DNA from 3 places in the Mammaliicoccus lentus genome. Region 3 is predicted to be linked to each of the others. Evidence: riboswitches for the same ligand, from Rfam matches in the RefSeq annotation. Region 3 holds a riboswitch; each other region holds the start of a gene.

Region 1 (2,325 bases), 1.3 Mb from region 3:
TTTCATGTCACTCACACCACGACCATATAAATATTCATCTGCTTTCGTTAACTGAAATGGAGGATGCAACCATTCTGAAGCATCTCCAACTTCTGCTACATCTACATGACCATTTAAAATCAATTTAGGTGCATCTTTGTTCGTTCCTCTCAACACCGCATTAATGACACTATCATTCTCATATAATGGTATGCGTTCTATTTCAAAATTAAGTTCTTTAAGTAAATCTTCAATGTCATCTTGTAATGGATCAGTGTTGCGAGCAGGAGGACTTTCAGTATTAAACTTGATGAGCATATCGATTAAATCAAAATGTCTTTGGTTCATTTCTACTACCTGCCTTTAGTTTATTTTACTGGCACTGACCACGTTTCTAAATTCTCAGCCATCTCCCAGAACATATATTCATAGTAGCTCGTCTTTACGACTATATTTTCTAATCGCGCTAATTCTTCTTCAGTCTTACCTTCAGCTACTTTATCCATTAATTCAATACAATCTTCTTTAAATAAAGTAAATTCGTCAGATGAATACATTTTCACCCATTCTCCGTAAAGTGGATGATCTGTTGCTCCTTCAATATTTGCTAGTTTCAAACCAATATAATTATAGCTCCATGTACAAGTTAAAATAGCTGCAATCACATTTTCAATTCCACCTTGTTGAGCTAAATTCAGCATATAGCTTGTATATGCTACAGTAGTTTCTGCTGGTTCTGTTTCTTGTAGCTCCTCTTCAGAAATGTCGAATTGCTTAGCATATCCGCGGTGTAAATCCATTTCTGTATGCAACGTTCCATTTGCCAAATCTGCGTACGTTGTCATCATATTTAAGTCTGTAGATTTAGATGCTCCTATTAAAAATAATCTCGTATACTCAATTAAATAAATATAATCTTGCCTTAACCAATGTTTAAATTTTTCTTGTTCCAACGTACCTTTACCTAACTTTTCAATAAATGGATGTTCTAAATAAGATGCCCAAATTGGTTCGACACGCTCAAATAATCTTTCTGTAAATTTCATGGTATTTTCCTCCTTAAGAATATAAAAAAAACGCTATTTTCCATTAGAAAATAGCGTGTACTCACATACAGATAAAGTTACGCCACTTTCCTACGCTAGTATCATCTAGATCAGGTTCAAGGAATTTTAAAGTTAATCTTTAATCTCAGCCTAAAAATAAGGCACTTCCAGTGGTTTCTTCGTATATTTAATTAGTTCGTAACACCAACATACATTCTTTTTATATTTTTTGCAAATTTCAATTTATTCACATGACTTTAAAAATGCTTTAGCACTTTTATTCACTTCTTTAAAATCAATACCTTGTTGCATAGCTGCAAATACACAACCACAATAGCATTGTCTAAAAATATCATATTCCTTACACATCGTAATTGATCTTTCATATCCTTTATTCTTCTTAAAATCACTCGGTAAATAATGAACATTATAAATACTTTGTACTTCCATACCTAATTCATTAATCAATTGAGCGTTTTTCTTAGGTGACAGTGTTAAAGCACTCGCAAAATAGTCATAGCCTAAGTTTACAGCCGCTTCAGCAACAAGTTCTAGACGCATTTCAAAACAAGCAGTACACCTTAGACCACCTTCATTCTCATCAGCAAGTTCTTTATCCTTTACCATTTTCATAAATTTATGTGGCTCATATGGCGCCTCTATATATTTGACATTCGTATTCATTTTCTCATTAAAAGCTGTAACAAAATCTTCTTGAACCTTAGCTCTTCTTTGATACTCAGCTTTAGGATGAATATTAGGATTCGCAAAATAAATCGCAACATCAGCATACTCCGTTAACAACTCTAACGTATAAGTACTACAAGGTGCACAACAACTATGAATTAAAATACTAGGTCTTTCCTCTTGACGCTCCCAATCACTTATCATTTTTCTCATTACTCTATCGTAATTAATCTTTTGATTTTTCATCTTATCAATAATGTTATTCGCAGCAATCAACCTCAACACTCCTTATGTTAAAAATTGTAAAATATATTTTATTTTATAACAATCAGTGATGAGAGGCAATTGTGTTAAGGTTGGATATGCGTGGGTATTAGCCGCAAAAAAGAGATTCTTTTATTATCTCAAGAACCTCTTTTTAAATATATTTATTTTAAATTAAGTTCTGCTATTCGCTCGTTATTATAGACCAATCCTTGTTTAAGTAATTTTAAATGGTTAACTTTATCAACACTATTAGTAACAACTGTGATAATAGTCGTTTCTTTATTTAATTCTATGATTCGATTTCTATCCATTTTAGCAATTAATTGACCTGGTTTAACAACTTGTC
Region 2 (2,325 bases), 1.1 Mb from region 3:
TCATTTCTTCTGATGCAATCATGCCCGTTTTTATTGCATCTGGCGTTTCATCATCGAATACACTTTTCAATTGAGATTCAAGTACTTCTATAGGTAAATGGTAGACATCTTGTACACCTAAAGTATTTTGAGAAACGATACTAGTTGGAACTGCCATTCCATATACTCCTGACGCTTGAAATGATTTTAAATCTGCCATGATACCTGCTCCGCCTGTTGGGTCGGTACCAGCAATCGATAACGCAATGTTTGGTTTTTTCATATTTATCTCTCCTCAAATTCCCATTTTTCTTGAATATACGACATGTTGAAGAAATTGCGTTCATGAACAGTGCTTTCTAAAAAATTTCTTTCGACTAGTTCTATTTCTGCTTTAGATGCATTTTCACTAAAAGTATCGAGCCAGTTGTCTAGTACGCCCATTAGTTCATCCATACCTTTATAGTAAAATTTAAACCATTCTTGTAACTTATGATTAGACGAAAAATTATTTCTCTCAATAGCTAGTTGAGCTATCCTTCTATATACATATGGACATGGTGCCATAGCTGCTACAGTATAAGCAACATTTTCATGTGCGTACGCATTATAATACATATGCTTAATATAGTGATCTGCAGTAGGATACCATGCCCCATCTTTTATTACTTCATGATAATCTTCACCGATATAATCCGCTAATATTTGATGAGCTCCTACTTCCCCTGAAGAAGCGAATTCTATTTGTTCTAATAAAAATTTCAACTCTTCTTTAGAGTCTATCTTAGGAATTAATAGCGCATAGACTTTAGCAAATTCATTTAAATATCTGGCATCCGCTTTTAAATAATGCTTTACAGCTTCTGCTGAAATGTCATCATTTACAAACCCTTGAATGAATCCATCATTATATATTTCTTCAATAATTGGTTCTACTTTTTGTTGTAACTGCTCAGAAAAACGCATGTTATCTCTCCTAATAATTTTTTAAATAAAAAAATGACTTCTTTCGTATAAAAAGAAGTCAATTAAAAGTAGAGTATACGTTAATTGACCACTTTCCTACGTTGGCATTATCCAAATCAGGTATAAGGGACTGAACGAATTCATCTCAGCCTATAGGCGCCCCTAGTAGTCATTCCTTTATTCAATTACTTTAAGATTATCAAATACATTTATAATGGTCAAATTAAACAACATTAGTAAAATATAAAAAATCGCCTAGGATATTTCCTAGACGATTGAATTAATATTATTTATATAACTTGAAAATTAAGCTTTTAGCTTACCACCAGCCATGAGTTTTACGGAATTCAATTGCAGCTGCTTCAGAACCATAACGTTGTTTCGCGTAGTTTAACATACCTTTAGTTTGTGTAGCTACAGAACCAGTTCCCCATGATTCTTTAGTTTGACCTAAACCTTGGTAACCGTTAGGGCTTACCGCATTTGGATTACCACTTGATTCTGGTAATACAATTGTATTCCACATTGCTTCAGTTCCACCTGCAGCTAAGAATTGAGCTTTAGTAGATCCACCAGTGCTAGCCGATTGAGCTGGCGCTTTATATGAAGTTTGTGAAGTTTGAACTTTATTGTATGTTGGTTGAGCTGGTGCTTTGTATGATTGTGTTGGTGCTTGATAGTTAGCTTGGTAAGCTGGTGCTTCAACTTGTGTTTCAGTTTGTTGAACCGGAGCTTGTTGAGCTACTGGAGCTGTTGCTGGTTCAGCTGATTGTGCTGGTGCTTGTAATGATAAAGTTTGACCAACAACAATTAGATCTGAATTTAAGTTGTTCCATGCTTTCAATTGAGATACTGTTACATCATATTTAGATGCAATTTTCCCTAAAGTATCTCCTGAAACTACAGTGTATTCTGTAGTCGCTTCAGTATTTTCTGCTTTCGCTTCATTAACTTTAATTACTTGGTTAGGTAAGATTAAGTTTGAATTTAAACCATTGTCCGCTTTAAGTGCGTCAACTGTTGTTCCGTATTGTTTAGAGATCTCAAATAAAGTGTCTCCCGATTTTACTGTATGAGTTGCTGCATCAGCTGTAGCTGTTACCCCTGTCGTAACTGCAACTGCTGCTGTTGAAACTGCTAATAATTTTTTCATGATTGAATATTTCCTCCTGTAAGGTTATCTCTTTATTTATGATTTTTACTTTATAAACTATATCATTAAATTTGATGACATAGGTTACAACCATATGAAAAATTACAGCTAATTATTACAATTGTATTACATAAATCTCAAGAATATTTTACAGCTTTATACTTTCTTGAGAACTTTCATGAAAGTATTCTTTTAAGTTGTGTAAAATTAATTAAAGTGCAATTTGT
Region 3 (2,325 bases):
GCCTACATGTATGGCAAATGGGATAATAAATAAAAATGAAGCATAGCTATAAACTTGGAACATTGTCATTAAAATAATAATCATGAATATAATCGTTAAAACTATATAAAATATAGATATATCATAATCATAATTTGTTGTTCTTCTTAATGTACGTGCTATTAACAATACAAAGATGCCGAACAACAAGATAATTATTGCCGAAATGACTGGAAAACCACCTATATAGTGATTTAAAATTCTTACTAACTCATCAAAAAAAGCTACAAAAAAGTCCCAAATATTACGAATATGGATATTAGCAGAGTCTTTAATATTATAATCTTTAATACGTGGTGCATTAAATAATATCAGTAGGCCCGTTATGATAATGAATATACCTATAATCCGGCTAAAATGAACTTCCCAGCTTTTTTTCTTAATAGACATGTTCTTCACCTCATTGAACATTATAATTGTTTCATTTTCAAATGTCTTTAAATAAATCGAAAATCAGCCCCAAGAAGTATAAATAAGTTTAAAAGTCAGTACTACCTGGGTATATAATAATATCATACATTTTAAGGGAGTGTTATTATGAGTAATAACGATAAACATAAAGAAGAAGCAGAAAAAGCTAAGAAAAAAGAACAAGAAAACAAAAAAGATAACGATAAAGGACAAGATGAAACAAAAGACAACATTCAAGACACTTTTGAATAAATATATCTTATCTTAAATTTCAACGCTTGAGAGGCTGGGACATAAATACATGTCTCAGCCTCTTTCATTATAATGGTAGTAGCTGAAATGCACTTATATCAAGCTTTTTTAACCCTAGTAATCTTTGCCGGGGCGGGACTACGAAATCTTTTTAATAAAATGAGATTTCTGTCCTACTCCCTCATTCTTATTATATTTTTGAATAATATGATGTTACAAAATGTTCTTATTGACAAAAGATTTAATAAGACTTATCGTAGTGTTAACAAATCAATAAATGCACTAGGGGCGTTTTAAACTGAGACAGACCTGAAAAAGTCTGAACCCTTTGTACCTGATCTAGATTATACTAGCGTAGGAAAGTGTTCGTGAATCTTATAATATTCATTTTTATAATGATAACAATATTTTTATGCGCTTCTATCTAGATATAGAAGTGCATTTTTTTATATAAAAAAGGAGAATTAGTTATGGCAAAAAGATTAACTTTATCTGATATTTTAGTAACTGTATTAATAGGTGCTGTATTTGCGATTATTTATAAATTTTTATGGTTACCGTATGAAGTTTTAAAACCACTTGGTCTCCATTTAGAGCAATCTATTTATGGTTTTTGGTTTATTGCAGCTATTATCACTTATTTGATTATTCAAAAACCTGGTGTAGCATTATTAGCAGAATTTGCAGCGGGTGCTGGCGAAACAATAGTTATGGGACAATTTGATATTCCTACTTTTGTATATGCCTTACTTCAAGGCTTAGCTTGTGAAATTGTATTTTTAGCTGTTCGATATAAATCGAGAAAGTTATCTGTCGCTATTATAGCTGGAGCTTTGGCTGGTATCATTACTTTACCCGTTGATTGGTTTTATAATTATTTAGGCGATGTTGCAACTTGGAATATTATATTAATGTTCAGCATAAGAATACTGAGCGGAGCTATATTAGGTGGCGCGCTTGGATACGCTATTGTACGAGCACTTGATCGAACTGGTGTTACTAAATTATTCAGACCTTCTTCTAAAAAAGATTACGACTTATTATAGGAGCTATAAAATTGTTATCACTTAAAAATCTTAGACTTAAATATCCAGATGATGAACGTATCATTTTTAAAAATTTAAATATTACTATAAATGATAGAGAGAAAGTTTTATTACTTGGTCCGAGTGGTTCAGGTAAAAGTACCCTATTAAATGTATTAAGTGGCATCATTCCTAGGTCTGTAGATATACCTATGAAAGTTGATGAAAAGCATATTGACCCTTTCCCAGGTGTTATATTTCAAGATCCTGACACACAATTTTGTATGCCTAAAATTAAAGAAGAGTTGGCTTTTGTATTAGAAAATATGAAAGTTGAGCCTAACCGAATGGATTCACTTATATCAAAAGCTATGCAAGAAGTTAACTTAGAGGCAGACCCATCTAAAAAACTTAGCCAACTTAGCGGTGGAATGAAACAGAAATTAGCTATTGCTTCTATTTTATTGCAAAAAACTGATACTTTATTTTTAGATGAACCAACTGCAATGTTAGATACATCTTCTACTTATCAACTTTGGGATTTACTCATGCAACATTGGGAAAATCAAACAGTTGTAATTGTTGAGCATAAAGTTGA

What was found. A riboswitch is a leader RNA that binds a small molecule or an ion and turns the genes downstream of it on or off. The one in region 3 is predicted to bind thiamine pyrophosphate.
Region 1: it holds a riboswitch for thiamine pyrophosphate, as region 3 does, so the genes downstream of both, tenA (thiaminase II) here and ACNMOQ_RS09625 (ECF transporter S component) in region 3, are expected to answer to the same signal.
Region 2: it holds a riboswitch for thiamine pyrophosphate, as region 3 does, so the genes downstream of both, tenA (thiaminase II) here and ACNMOQ_RS09625 (ECF transporter S component) in region 3, are expected to answer to the same signal.

Annotation. Positions count from the first base shown of each region.
Region 1 covers NZ_OX344834.1:403,165-405,489, reverse strand. The annotation lists gene ACNMOQ_RS01820 (acetylornithine deacetylase) at 1-327, opposite strand, end outside; gene tenA (thiaminase II) at 348-1,025, opposite strand; TPP riboswitch at 1,096-1,204, opposite strand; gene ACNMOQ_RS01810 (epoxyqueuosine reductase QueH) at 1,269-1,988, opposite strand; gene ACNMOQ_RS01805 (PTS beta-glucoside transporter subunit IIBCA) at 2,141-2,325, opposite strand, start outside.
Region 2 covers NZ_OX344834.1:831,905-834,229, reverse strand. The annotation lists gene thiD (bifunctional hydroxymethylpyrimidine kinase/phosphomethylpyrimidine kinase) at 1-262, opposite strand, end outside; gene tenA (thiaminase II) at 265-945, opposite strand; TPP riboswitch at 1,022-1,119, opposite strand; gene ACNMOQ_RS04020 (LysM peptidoglycan-binding domain-containing protein) at 1,265-2,098, opposite strand.
Region 3 covers NZ_OX344834.1:1,932,571-1,934,895, forward strand. The annotation lists gene auxA (lipoteichoic acid stability factor AuxA) at 1-429, opposite strand, end outside; gene ACNMOQ_RS09620 (hypothetical protein) at 577-702, shown strand; TPP riboswitch at 977-1,080, shown strand; gene ACNMOQ_RS09625 (ECF transporter S component) at 1,173-1,748, shown strand; gene ACNMOQ_RS09630 (ABC transporter ATP-binding protein) at 1,760-2,325, shown strand, end outside.